Regions from separate parts of the Geothrix sp. 21YS21S-2 genome, predicted to be linked through region 3. Evidence: riboswitches for the same ligand, from Rfam matches in the RefSeq annotation. Region 3 holds a riboswitch; each other region holds the start of a gene.
The links. Region 3 has a riboswitch for S-adenosylmethionine ahead of metK (methionine adenosyltransferase). Riboswitches for the same ligand answer to the same signal wherever they lie in the genome.
Positions count from the first base shown of each region.

Region 1: linked by a shared signal. The riboswitch ahead of RAH40_RS13445 (O-acetylhomoserine aminocarboxypropyltransferase/cysteine synthase family protein) and the one ahead of metK (methionine adenosyltransferase) in region 3 are both predicted to bind S-adenosylmethionine.
Region 2: linked by a shared signal. The riboswitch ahead of RAH40_RS07950 (PLP-dependent aspartate aminotransferase family protein) and the one ahead of metK (methionine adenosyltransferase) in region 3 are both predicted to bind S-adenosylmethionine.

Region 1 is NZ_CP132910.1:3,056,011-3,060,343, forward strand. Features, by position in the region: gene RAH40_RS13435 (ATP-binding protein) at 1-219, opposite strand, end outside; gene RAH40_RS13440 (DNA repair protein RecN) at 349-2,100, opposite strand; SAM riboswitch class I at 2,184-2,294, shown strand; gene RAH40_RS13445 (O-acetylhomoserine aminocarboxypropyltransferase/cysteine synthase family protein) at 2,479-3,771, shown strand; gene RAH40_RS13450 (alpha/beta fold hydrolase) at 3,768-4,333, shown strand, end outside.
Region 2 is NZ_CP132910.1:1,752,392-1,756,724, forward strand. Features, by position in the region: gene RAH40_RS07940 (FtsX-like permease family protein) at 1-224, opposite strand, end outside; gene RAH40_RS07945 (efflux RND transporter periplasmic adaptor subunit) at 226-1,383, opposite strand; gene RAH40_RS07950 (PLP-dependent aspartate aminotransferase family protein) at 1,588-2,853, opposite strand; SAM riboswitch class I at 2,931-3,036, opposite strand; gene RAH40_RS07955 (RNA helicase) at 3,192-4,333, shown strand, end outside.
Region 3 is NZ_CP132910.1:4,229,655-4,233,987, reverse strand. Features, by position in the region: gene aroF (3-deoxy-7-phosphoheptulonate synthase) at 1-266, shown strand, start outside; gene RAH40_RS18750 (aminotransferase class I/II-fold pyridoxal phosphate-dependent enzyme) at 260-1,414, shown strand; gene metK (methionine adenosyltransferase) at 1,789-2,961, opposite strand; SAM-I-IV-variant riboswitch at 2,963-3,074, opposite strand; gene RAH40_RS18740 (DinB family protein) at 3,131-3,691, opposite strand; gene RAH40_RS18735 (sodium:solute symporter) at 3,710-4,333, opposite strand, start outside.

The DNA of each region.
Region 1 (4,333 bases), 1.2 Mb from region 3:
CGTCAGGCCCCGTTGCTGGGCGACAAAGCCGACCGGATCCACTTCTGCGGCCCGGCGTACGGCCGGGTCGTCCAGGGTCAGGTAGCGGCCTTGGGCCTGGTGGGCCAGGAGGGCCTTGGCCAGGGTGCTCTTCCCCACCTGCCGGGCCCCCAAAAGGAGGACCACGGGGGTGTCGAGCAGCGCTTCGGCCACGCGTGGGGAAAGGGTGCGATCGAACATGATAAAAATATGCCATCTGGTGGCATAATTTCAATCTGTTAAACGGATGAATTTATTATTTTCCCGTAAATTGAACTCAAGTATCGCCATTCCTGTTCTTGGTAAACAACGCCAGGCGCCGGCAGCCTTTCACCGCCGCTTCCGCTTCCCCTCCACCGGGGCCGCGCCGTCCACCTCCAGCAGCGGGGTGGCCACGGCCCCCTCCAGCAGGATCCGTGCGTGGGCCACGGCCTCGGGGCGGTCGGGGTGGCCGGACAGGAGCCGGGCCAGTTCCCGCACCCGGGCGTCGCCCGCGAGCCAGGTGAGGCCGCTGCGGGTGCGGCCCTCGTTCACTTCCTTGCGCAGCTGGCCGTGGTGCTCGGCGCGGGCGGCCACCTGGGCCAGGTGGGTCACGGCCAGCACCTGGTGGCTCCGGCCCAGCTCGCGCACGGCGGCGCCCACGGCGATGGCGGTCTCGCCGCCGATGCCGGCGTCCACCTCGTCCAGCACCAGGACCAGGGGGTCCCGGCTGCCGGCGCCGAGCGCCATGCCGGCGCCCTGCATGGCCAGCATGAGGCGGCTCAGCTCGCCGCCCGAGGCGATCTTGGCCAGGGGGCGGAAGCCCTCGCCCACGTTGGGCTCGATCCAGATGGCCACGGTGGAGAAGCCCTGGGGGGAGACCCTCACGGGCAGGCCCGCCAGGAGGACCGGGCTCGAGGGTTCCTCGGCGACGGCCAGGCGCAGCTGGATTCGGCAGCCGTTCATCCCCAGGCGGCCCAGGCGCTGGTGCACGTCCTTTTCCAGGGGCTGGACGAGGCCGGCCCTGTGGGCGTGGAGGACCTCGGCGGCGGCGCGGTAGGCCTCGCAGGCCTTCGCCAGGCCGCCTTCGAGTTCCCTCAGGCTGGAGCTGTGGTTGTTCAGTTCGTCCTGCTCGCGGCGGAGCGCCTCCAGGCGGCCCGCGAGCTCCTCGGGCTCGCAGCGGTGGCGCCGGGCCAGCTTCTCGAACTGGGCTAGGCGGGTCTCCAGGGCCTCGATGCGGTCCACGCCCTCCCGGGACCAGCGGATGGCCTGGTCCTGGGCCAGGGCCTGGAGGTCCTCCAGCTCCAGCAGGGCCGAGCGGGTGCGGTCCACTTCCACCTGGGCGGCGGGCAGGATCGAGGCGGCGCGGGCCTGGGCGCGGTGGGCGTCCTCCACCAGGCGCAGGGCGTCGCGCAGGGCCTCGGCGCCCTCGCGGAAGGCGGACTCCAGGTGGACGGCGTGGCGCAGGGGTTCGCGCTCGCTGCGCAGCTGCACCCACTCCCCGGCCCGGGGGGCCAGTTTCTCCAGGTCGGCGATCTGCTCGGCCAGCCACTCCAGGCGCTCGGCGCGCTGGCTTTCGCTCTTCTTCCGGGCCGCCAGGCGGGCCTGGGCGTCCCGCACGTCGCCCGCCTGGGCGGCCAGGTCGGCGCTGATGCCCAGCACCTCGTCCAGGAGGCCCAGGTGGCGTTCCTCGGCCAGGAGGGACTGGTGGTCGTGCTGGCTGGTGAGGCGCATCCAGATGCGCCCGGCCTCGCGCAGGTCGGTCAGGCTGCAGGCGCCGCCGTTGATCCAGGCGCGGCTGCGGCCGTTGGCGGCCACCTCCCGGCGCAGCACCACGGGCTGCTCCTCGGGGAGGCCCCGGTCGGCGAGGAAGGCCCGCCAGGCCTCGAAGGCGCCGTCCACCACGGTCTCGGCCACGGCCCGGGCCGTGCCCTGGCGCACCATGTCGCCGTCGCCCCGGGCCCCCACCAGCAGGGAGAGGGCGTCCACCAGGAGGGACTTGCCGGCCCCGGTCTCGCCGGTGAGGACGGTGAAGCCGGCCTGGAAGTCCAGGGCGAGGTCTTCCACCAGGGCCAGGTTCTGGATGCGGAGCGAAGAGAGCATGGCTTCAGCCTACCCTGAGGCCTTGACTCCTGGGCAGCGAACACGCATCATGATGGTTCTGAGTTCTTTGTCAGTTCCATAGTGAGCTATCACGAAAGGTGGAGGGACGGGCCCTGTGAAACCTTGGCAACCTGCGATGAGCAAGGTGCCAATTCCTGCCGGTGGACGCATGCGTCGAGCCGGATAGATACCGAACTGATGTGACTGCCAAGACACAGACGGAGAGGGGCCCGAATTATTCGGGCCCCTCTCCGTCCATGTGAAGCTCGCGAGGAACCGAAGGCTCCCTCGACCTGTCCGGAGGCCCCTAGCGGGGAGACAAGGACCCAAGCATTCCCCCCCCGCGGCGGGCGGGGGAAGATCCACCTGGAGCCGAACGTGAGCCAGAACCAGCCCCACTTCGAGACCATCGCCCTCCACGGGGGGCACAGCCCGGACCGGGACACCCGCAGCCGCGCGGTGCCCATCTACCAGACCACCAGCTACGTCTTCGACTCCACGGAGCACGGGGCGCGCCTGTTCAGCCTGGAGGAGCCGGGCAACATCTACACCCGCATCGGGAACCCCACGGTGGACGTGCTGGAAAAGCGCGTGGCCCAGCTGGAGGGCGGCGTGGCGGCGGTGGCCACGGCCTCCGGCCAGGCCGCCATCACCCTCGCGGTGGTGACCCTGGCCCAGGCCGGGGACCACCTCATCGCCGGCACCAACCTCTACGGGGGCACCCACACCCTCTTCAGCCAGAGCTTCAAGCGCCTGGGCATCACGGTCACCTTCGTGGACAGTACCGACCCTGACGCCTTCCGCAAGGCCCTGCGCCCGGAGACCAAGGCCATCTACCTGGAGGCGCTGGGCAACCCCAAGCTGGACGTGCCCCACTTCGACGCCCTGGCGGCGGTGGCCCAGGAGGCGGGGGTGCCCCTCATCGTGGACAACACCCTGGCCTCCCCCTGGATCTGCCAGCCCCTGAAGCATGGCGCGAACCTGGTGGTGCACAGCGCGACGAAGTACCTCGGGGGCCACGGCACGAGCCTCGGCGGCGTGCTGGTCGACGGGGGCAACTTCGACTGGGCCAACGGCAGGTTCCCGGAGTTCACCCAGCCCAACCCCTCCTACCACGGGGCCGTCCTCACCCAGGTTGCGGGTCCGGCGGCCTTCGCGGCCAAGGCCCGCCTGGAGGGCCTTCGGGACTTCGGCCCCGCGCTGTCGCCCTTCAACGCCTTCCTTCTGCTCCAGGGCATCGAGACCCTCCCCATCCGCATGGACCGCCACGGCAGCAACGCCCTGGCCATCGCCCAGTGGCTGGAGGCCCACCCCCAGGTGGCCTGGGTCAACTACCCGGGCCTCCCCGGCCATCCGAGCCACGCCCTGGCCCGGCGCTACTTCCGGGAGGGCGCGGGCTTCGGCGGCATCCTCACGTTCGGCGTGAAGGGGGGGCTGGCCGCCGGGGCCAAGGTCATCAACGCGGTGGAGCTCTTCTCCCGCCTGGCCAACGTGGGCGACGCCAAGAGCCTCATCATCCACCCGGCCACCACGACCCACCAGCAGCTCAGCGCCGAGGACCGCGCCACCAACGGCGTCACGGACGACCTCATCCGGCTCTCCATCGGCCTCGAGAACATCGACGACCTGAAGGCGGACCTGAACCAGGCCCTGTGCGGGGGGGACGCTTGACCCAGGCCTTCCTCTCCCCGGAGGGCGTGCGCACCGCCTTCCGCGTCACCGGGCACGGGCCGGCCAGGGTCCTGCTCCTCCACGCGCTCACCGGGGGCCCCGACGCCGCCGACGCGCCGGGGGTGAAGGGCTGGTGGGGGCCCATGTTCGAGCCGGGCGCGCCCCTGGCGGCATCCGAGGCCACCGTGTGGACGCCCAACCTCGCCGGGAGCTGCTACGGCGCCGAAGGGCCGGAACCCCGGGGCGGCTGGTCCACCCGGTACCAGGCCGAGGTGCTGGCCCAGTGGATCCGCGCCGGGGACCTGTCCTTCGACGCCCTCCTGGGGGGATCCCTGGGGGGCATGGTGGCGCTGGAGCTGGCCGTCCTGGAGCCCGGGCGCTTCAAGGCCGTGGGCGTCATCGGCTGCGGGGGCCGCTCCGACGCGTGGCTCTGGGGCTCCAACGAGGCCCAGCGCGCGATCCTGGCCAGCCCCTCCCTGGGCGACGACGAGGCCATCGCCCTGGCGCGGCGCGTCGCCATGCTCACCTTCCGGAGCCCCGCGGGTCTGGCTGGGCGCTTCAC
Region 2 (4,333 bases), 2.5 Mb from region 3:
GCCCCGCGGTCCAGCTGGGGCCGGGCCACGTCGTCGGGCTGGCGCAGGACGATGTGGGCCTGGGTGCCCAGGGTCCGGTCCACGAGGCTCTCTTGCAGCCCCGTGATCAGCGCCGACAGGAAGACGATGACCCCCACGCCCGTGGCCAGCCCCGCGAGGATGAGCAGGGTCTGGGCGCGCCCCTCCCGCAGGAAGCGCACGGCGACGGTCCAGGTGAAGGGCATCTCAGCGGGCCTGCAGGGCCGCGCGGTACCGCCCCCCGGGCCGGGCCGCGGGCGAGAGGAAGACGTCCTCCCCCTCCTTCAGCCCCTGCAGGATCTCCACGTCCGTCTCCCCCCGCATGCCGACCCCCACCGGGACCTTCTCGGCCCGCCCCCCGCGGCGCACCAGAACGTAGGGCGCGACCTGCAGGTCGCGCACCGCTGCCAGGGGCAGCACCACCGCTCCCGAGCGGTGCCCCAGGCGGATCTCCACGGACACGGTCATGTCCGGCCGGAGGAAGGCCGGCGGGGCGGGGACCTTCAGCTTGAGATCGACCGTGCCGCGCTGGGCGTCCACGGCGGGGGCGATGTAGGCGACCTCCCCGCCGAACCGTTCCAGGGGCCGCGCGTCGGTGCTGGCCGTGGCCTGCTGCCCCAGGGCGAGCGCGCCCAGGTGCTTCTCGTCGGGCTGCACCAGGAGCTGGAGCGGTTCGTCGAGGCTCAGGGTGTAGAGCACCTTGCCGGGCTGCACCAGGTCCCCCGCCTCCACGGCGCGGGTGAGCACCACGCCCCGGGCCGGGGCGGCGACCCGCATCTGCCTCAGCTTGGCGCCGGCCAGGTCCACCGCGGCCACCGCGGCGCGCAGGTCGGCACCGCCCTGGGCGCTGCGGGCCTGGGCCAGGGCCCCCTCCCGGCCCGCCAGGGCCGTCTCGAACGCCTTGCGGAGCTCATCGGTCTGGCTGGCGCTGAGGATGCCGTCCCGGGCCAGACGCTGGCCCCGCTCCCAGGCCAGGCGCGCCTGCACCAGGGCGCTGTCGGCCTGGTCCAGGGCCGCCCGGGCCGAGGGCGCCGCGCTCTCCTTGAGCTGGTCCAGCCTCGCCTGGGCCTGGGCCAGCGCCGCCCGCTGCTCCGAGTCCTCCAGTTCCGCCAGCACCTGCCCCGCCTCCACCCGGTCCCCCTCCTCCACCAGCCTGCGGGAGACGACGCTGGCCTGCAGCGCCCCCAGGGAGACGCGCCGGGGCGCCAGGACCCGGCCGTTGAGCACCAGCGTCCGCACGAGGTCGCGGCGCGCCACCCGCACCGCCTCGAGGGCCGGTCCCAGGAGGAGGCGCGGCAGGAAGGCGGCCAGCACCAGCGCAAGGCCGCAAAGGGCCGCTCCTCGTAGAACGGTGGACCTGGACATCCGGCACTCCTCGGGTAGAAGGATCCTTCCATGGCGAGTTCATTAAATCAACACATTCCCCAGCGTTTGGAACGCAATCCAACGGATGTTGAATCAACTCTGGCCACACCAAAAAATATTTATTTAATACTTTAGCCACCCCTCCCCGGCGCAGGCGCCCTGCCACCGGAAGAAGAGGTTAAAAGTTATTATAATTATCTTTGTCTATCCAAGCGCCTGCCGGAGATCCTCCACCAGGTCCCCGGGATCCTCGATGCCCACCGAGAGGCGGATGAGGCCGTCGCCGATGCCGGCGTTCCTGCGGGCCTCCGGGGTCATGGACGCGTGGGTCATGCTGGCGGGGTGGGCCACGAGGCTCTCCACGCCGCCCAGGCTCTCGGCCAGGGTGAACCAGTGCAGGGCCAGGAGGACCCGGTTCACCGCGGCCGGGGTGGCGTCCTTCAGCTCGAAGCTGAGCATGGCGCCGAAGCCCTTCTGCTGGGCCCGGGCCAGGGCGTGCTGGGGGTGGGTGGGCAGGCCGGGGTAGTTCACGGAGGCCACGGCGGGGTGGGCGGCCAGCGCCTGGGCCACGGCCAGGGCCCCCGCCTCGTGGGCCAGCATGCGCACCCGGAGGGTCTTGAGGCCGCGCAGCACCAGGTAGCAGTCGTGGGGGCTCTGGCTGGTGCCCAGGAGGTTGTTCATGGCGGCGATGCGCTGGGCCAGGGCCTCGCGGCCGGGGCCCGCCACCACGGCGCCGCCCACCACGTCGCTGTGGCCGTTGAGGTACTTGGTGGTGCTGTGCACCACCAGGTCCGCCCCGAAGTCGAAGGGCCGCTGGAGGACGGGGGAGAGGAAGGTGTTGTCCACCACCAGCAGCGCGCCCGCACCCGCGGCGATTCCGGCCAGGGCGCCCAGGTCCGAGAGGCGCAGGAGGGGGTTGGAGGGGGTCTCGACCCAGATCATCCGGGTGTTGGGGCGCAGCGCCGCCCGCACCGCCGCGGCGTCGGCCAGGTCCAGGTAGGTGACCTCCAGGCCGTAGACCTTGCGGGCGTGCTCCAGGGTGCGGAAGGTGCCGCCGTAGCAGTCCACGGTGCAGAGCACGTGGCTGCCGTGCTCCAGGAGGTTCAGGGCCACGAGGACCGCGCTCATGCCCGAGCTGGTGCAGGTGGCTCCCGAGCCCCCCTCCAGGGTGGCGATGGCCGTCTCCAGGCGCTCCCGGGTGGGGTTGCCGCTGCGGGTGTAGTCGAAGCCGCCGTTGCTGCCGATGTCCGAGAAGGCGAAGGTGCTGGTGAGGTAGAGGGGAGGCGTCACGGCCCCGTAGGCGGGGTCCGGCTGGGAGCCGGCGTGGATGCACTGGGTGCCGGGTCCGGCCCCGGCCAGGAGGTCCGCCCTCCGGGCCCAGCCCGCCACGGGCTCCGTGCCCGGGGGCACGACCGTGAAATGGTAGGCCGGGTTGCCGGGCACGTTGCTGTCGAGGTGGTTGTCGCTCATGGGGTCCTCCGGGTGGGAGGATCGCCGCCGTTCCGGCCCGATCGTGGGGAATCCCTGATTCGTCAGCTCGCTGCAGCTCGCCATCTTCCCCCGGCTTGCGCCGCAGGCAGGAATTGGCACCTTGCCCGGAAGCAGGTTGCCAAGGTTTCACAGGGCCCGTCCCTCCACCTTTCTGGATATCGCGCTATGGAACTGGCAAGGATCCGCAAAGAACAAGAGTGCCGCAGGGCCGGGTTCCGCGCAAAGGCGAAAAAAAACCGATCGGAACCGGAACCCGCCCAGCCGGAAATGGGCTAGGGTGGACAAGGCCCCCTCCACCGCCCCCACCCGGAATCCCCATGCACACGACCCTCTACGACCTCCTCCCCCAGGCAGCCGGCGCCGGCAGCGACGAACTGCTCGGCCGGTTCCTGGAGTACGTGGAAGGCCGGCGCCTCACCCTCTACCCCGCCCAGGAGGCCGCCATCCTCGAACTGTTCGAGGGGAAGAACGTCATCCTCAACACGCCCACGGGGTCGGGCAAGTCCCTGGTGGCGGCGGCGCTGCACTTCAAGGCCCTGGCCCAGGGGCGGCGCTCCATCTACACCTGCCCCATCAAGGCCCTGGTCAACGAGAAGTGGCTGGCCCTGTGCCGGGACTTCGGGCCCGGGAACGTGGGGCTCAGCACGGGCGACGCCTCGGTGAACCGGGACGCGCCGATCCTCTGCTGCACCGCCGAGATCCTGGCCAACATCGCCCTGCGCGAGGGCGCGGACGCCGACGTGCGGGACGTGATCATGGACGAGTTCCACTACTACGCCGACCGGGAGCGGGGCGTGGCGTGGCAGGTGCCGCTGCTCACGCTGCCCCAGTGCCGGTTCCTGCTCATGTCCGCCACCCTGGGCGACACGGCCTTCTTCGAGGAGGAGCTGACCCGGCTCACGGGAACCCCCACGGTCTCGGTGAAATCCACGGACCGCCCGGTGCCCCTGGGCTTCACCTACGCCGAATCCCCGCTCTCGCTCACCCTGGAGCGCCTGGTGGAGGAGGGCAAGGCGCCCATCTACCTGGTGCACTTCACCCAGCTGGAGGCGGCCACCAGCGCCCAGGACTTCACCAGCATCAACCTCTGCACGAAGGAGGAGAAGGCCGCCATCCAGAAGGAGATGGAGGGCTTCAAGTTCAACAGCCCCTACGGCCCGGACCTCAAGCGTTGGCTGCGCCACGGCATCGGGCTGCACCATGCGGGGCTCCTGCCCAAGTACCGCATCCTGGTGGAGCAGCTGGCCCAGAAGGGCCTCCTGAAGGTCATCTGCGGCACGGACACCCTGGGGGTCGGCATCAACGTGCCGATCCGCACGGTGCTCTTCACCAAGCTGTGCAAGTACGACGGGCAGAAGACGGGCATCCTGAGCGCGCGGGACTTCCACCAGATCTCGGGCCGGGCGGGGCGCAAGGGCTTCGACGACGTGGGCTGGGTGGTGGCCCAGGCCCCCGAGCA
Region 3 (4,333 bases):
TGGACATCGCCGCGGTGCCCGTCCTGAAGCGTCTCACCCACCTGCCCGTCATCGTGGACCCGTCCCACGCCGCGGGCGTGCGCGAGCTGGTGGTGCCCCTGGCCCTGGCGGCCGCGGCCGCCGGCGCCGACGGCCTCATCGTCGAGGCCCACCCAAACCCCTCCGAGGCCCTGTGCGACAAGGACCAGGCCCTCACCCGCGAGGACATGGCGGCGCTGTATGCTGGTCTGCGACCCATCGTGGATTCCCAGGGGAAGAAATGGTGACCCTCAACACCCGCGCCGGCAGCGCCGGCCTCTCGCCCACCATGGCCGGGGCCTCGGCGCCCTGCCTCCACCCGGACCCCGTGGACCTCACGGTGGGCGAGCCCGAGGGCCTGCCCCCCGTGGCCGTGCGCGAAGCCGCGGCCCGGGCCGCCCTGGAGGGCCGAACCCGCTACGGCCCCGCCCAGGGCCTGCCCGCCCTGCGCGAGCTCCTGGCCGCCGACCTGACCCGGCGGGACGGGGTCCCCCGCACCGCCGACAACCTCCTCGTCACCGCCGGCGGCAAGCCCGCCATCCTCGACGCCCTCCGGTGCGTCCTGGAGCCCGGGGACGAGGTGCTGATCTTCGCCCCCTACTGGCCCACCTTCAAGGACCAGGTGGCCTGGGCCGGAGGCACTCCGGTCATCGTGCCGCCGGGCCCGGACCTCCTGCCCGCGGAGGGCGCCCTGGACCGGGCGCTGGGCCCGCGCACCCGCGCCGTCATCCTCAACCAGCCCTCCAACCCCACCGGGAGGGTGTGGGACCTCCCGCGCCTCCACGACCTGGCCGACGTCATCCTGGAGCGCGACCTCTGGCTGGTGCTGGACCAGGTGTACGGCACCCTCACCCTGGACGGCCCCGAGCTCCCCTTCCTGCGCACCTGCCCCGACCTGGCCGACCGCACCCTCCTGGTGGAGAGCTTCTCCAAGCGCTTCGCCATGACCGGCTACCGCCTGGGCGCCGCCGCCGGCCCCCTGGGCCTCATCCGCGCCATGACCAGCCTGGGCTCCACCAGCGTCACCCACCCCAGCATGATCAGCCAGCACGCCGGCATCGCCGCGCTGGGCCTGGACGGCGCCTTCGAGCGGGAGATGGCCGAGGGCCTCCGGGTCCGCCGGGACCGGCTCCAGGAGGGCCTGAACGCCATCCGGGGCATCCGCTGCGGCCGCCCCGAGGGGGCGATCTACCTCTTCCCCCACGTGGCCGGATGGATGGAGGCCCACGGCGTCGCCTCGGACCCGGAACTCACGGCGCGCCTCCGGGACGAGGCCGGGGTTAAGGTGCTGCCCGGCACCGCCTTCGGCGCGCCCGGGTACCTTCGCATCTCCATCGCCGCGTCCCTGGAGGCGCTGGACAAGGCGCTGGAGCGCATGCGGACCTTCTTCGGGTAGCGGACGTTTGGGAATCGACCCGGCTGAAAACCCTTCTCTGCGAGTGTGATCGCTTTCCCGGCCCATCCGCGGCATCCGATAAGCGGGCGGCTTGCACCTCGAAAAGACTGAACCCACAGGCGCAGAGGATTAAATCCCTTTCATCCCATCAATCCAATTTATCCCCGTTCCAGCAGGGCAAGTGCCGGGATGGGTCCGTGATGGCGGGTGGCCTGCGCGCCGTTTCCCTGCAGGCTTGCCCTGCCAGGACAGGGATGAATTGAGGGGAAAAGGCAGGATGAAGCCCATTTACGCCTTTGCCGGGGTTTGCCGACAGGCCCTGGCCCACGAAAAAGCCGGGCCCCGACGGGGCCCGGCTTGACTGGGGAATGCCGTCAGACCCGGACTTCCAGCCCCTTGACCGCCGCGGCGAGGGCCTCGGCCTTGTCCGTGCGCTCCCAGGGGAACCCGTCCCGGCCGAAGTGGCCGTAGCTGGCGGTGTCCCGGTAGATGGGGCGCAGGAGGTCGAGGGTGGTGATGATGCCCTTGGGGCTCAGGTCGAAGTGCTCGGCCACGAGCTTCTCCAGCTGGGCGTCGGAAATGACGCCCGTGCCGAAGGTGGTGACCATCACGCTCACGGGCTTGGCCACGCCGATGGCGTAGGCCACCTGCAGCTGGCAGCGGGAGGCCAGGCCCGCGGCGACGATGTTCTTGGCCACGTACCGCGCGGCGTAGGCCGCGGAGCGGTCCACCTTCGAGGGGTCCTTGCCGGAGAAGGCGCCGCCGCCGTGGGGGGCGGAGCCGCCGTAGGTGTCCACGATGATCTTGCGGCCCGTGAGGCCGCAGTCGCCCTGGGGGCCGCCCACGACGAACTTGCCGGTGGGGTTGACGAGGTACTCGGTGCCCTTGAGCCAGGCCGCGGGCATGACGGGCTTGATGATCTCCTCGATCACCGCGTCCCGGAGCACCTCGTAGGGGACGTCCTCGGCATGCTGGGTGGAGACCACGATGCTCTCGGCCCCCACGGGGCGGCCGTCGACGTAGCGCAGGGTGACCTGCGACTTGGCGTCGGGGCGGAGCCACGCGAAGCGGCCCTCCTTGCGGAGCTTCGCCTGGCGCTCCATGATGCGGTGCGCGTAGTGGATGGGAGCGGGCATGAGCGCGTCGGTCTCGTCGCAGGCGTAGCCGAACATGAGGCCCTGGTCGCCGGCGCCCTGCTCCTTGTGGAGCCCTTCGCCCTCGGTGACGCCCTGGCTGATGTTCTGGGACTGCTTGTCGTAGCAGACCATGACGGCGCAGCCGCGGTAGTCGATGCCGTAGTCGGTGCTGTCGTAGCCGATGTCCTTCAGGACGCCGCGGGCGATCTGGATGTAGTCCACCACCGCGTTGGTGGTGATCTCGCCGGCCATGACGACCAGGCCCGTGTTGCACAGGGTCTCCGCCGCGACCCGGGACTTGGGGTCCTGGGCGAGGCAGGCATCCAGGACCGCGTCCGAGATCTGGTCGGAGACCTTGTCGGGATGGCCTTCGGAGACGGACTCCGAGGTGAAAAGGTAGTTGCTCGACATCATGCGCTCCAGGGGTTTCAGGTTGGTCTCCTGCGCATGGAACCCGTAGGTCCAGGGCACCGCAGCTTCCTGCTCGGTTGCCGACCCCTTTCAGGGCACTCTACATGCACTGCCATTCTTGGGCTGGCCCCCGGTTTTGTCAACCCGCCGGTGGCAAGCGGGCGGCCCCTCAACGGCTGGCCGGCGGCACGATTCCGTTCATGCGGAGGTACACCACGATCTGCCCGTAGTGGTCCATCGTGTGGGCCAGCAGGATGTTCGCGAGGGCCACGCGGGACGTGTCGCCCTCGCCGAAGGGGGACTTGATGGCCACCAGCGCGTTCCGGTCGTTGATGGACTTGAGCGCCTTGTGGACGTACTCATACGAGCCTTTCAAGTAGGCCAGGACTTCCGCCTTCTCCTTCAGGGCGGCGGGACCGTCCCCCTTGCCCACGTCCACCGGGGGCTTCTCCCCGAGGATGACCGAGCCCACCCAGTAGTTGACCGCGCCCACGTGCTTGGCCTGGGCGGCGACGTCGCGGACGCCCTTGAACTCGCCCGCGGTGGGCACGAAGGCGAACTTCGACTCGGGCATGGCTTCCAGGGCGGGGACGAACTCCTTCTCCGCGTAGCCGAGGGATCCGTCCAGGGTCACGCCCAGAGGCTTGTCGAGCTTGGGGGGTTCGGCGTACTGGGCGGTGAGGTTGGAGGCGGCGAGAAGAGCCGCGAGGACCGTGGCGTTCCTGATCATGACTTCCTCCTCTGGGTGCTAGTCCGGGGACAGGGTGGCGCCGGGCAGGTCCGTCCCCACGGGAACGCCGCCCAGCTTCTGGAACAGCATCGACAGGCCGACCACCAGCACGCAGCCGACGACGTTGTACCAAAGGAATGAGATGCCGCTGAAGAGGAAACATGCCAGGACGGCGGCCTCCGCCGCCAGGGCCGCCCAGAACGCGCTGCCCCCCCGCACCCCCTTGAGGTAGAAGGCCACCAGGAAGATCCCGAGGATGGTCCCGTAGAAGAGGGACCCCAGGATGTTGACGGCCTCCACCAGGGAGCCCAGGCGGCTCGCGTACTCCGCGAAGGCGATGGCGAAGCACCCCCACCCGAAGGTGGCCAGCCTCGACACCCACATCTCGCCCCGGGTGTCGGCCCCCCCCGCGTAGCGGCGCCACAGGTCCACCACCGTGGTGGCACCCAGGGCGTTGATCTCCGCGGACATGGAGGACATGGAGGCCGAGAACACCGCGGCCAGCACCAGGCCCACGAGGCCGGCCGGAAGGCTGTGGAGGACGTACCAGAGGAAGACGTAGTTGGTGTCGCTGGGGTTCACGGAGGGGTCCGCCCGGCGCATGATGCCCACGGCCTCGCTGCGCTTCTGCGCGGCCCTGGC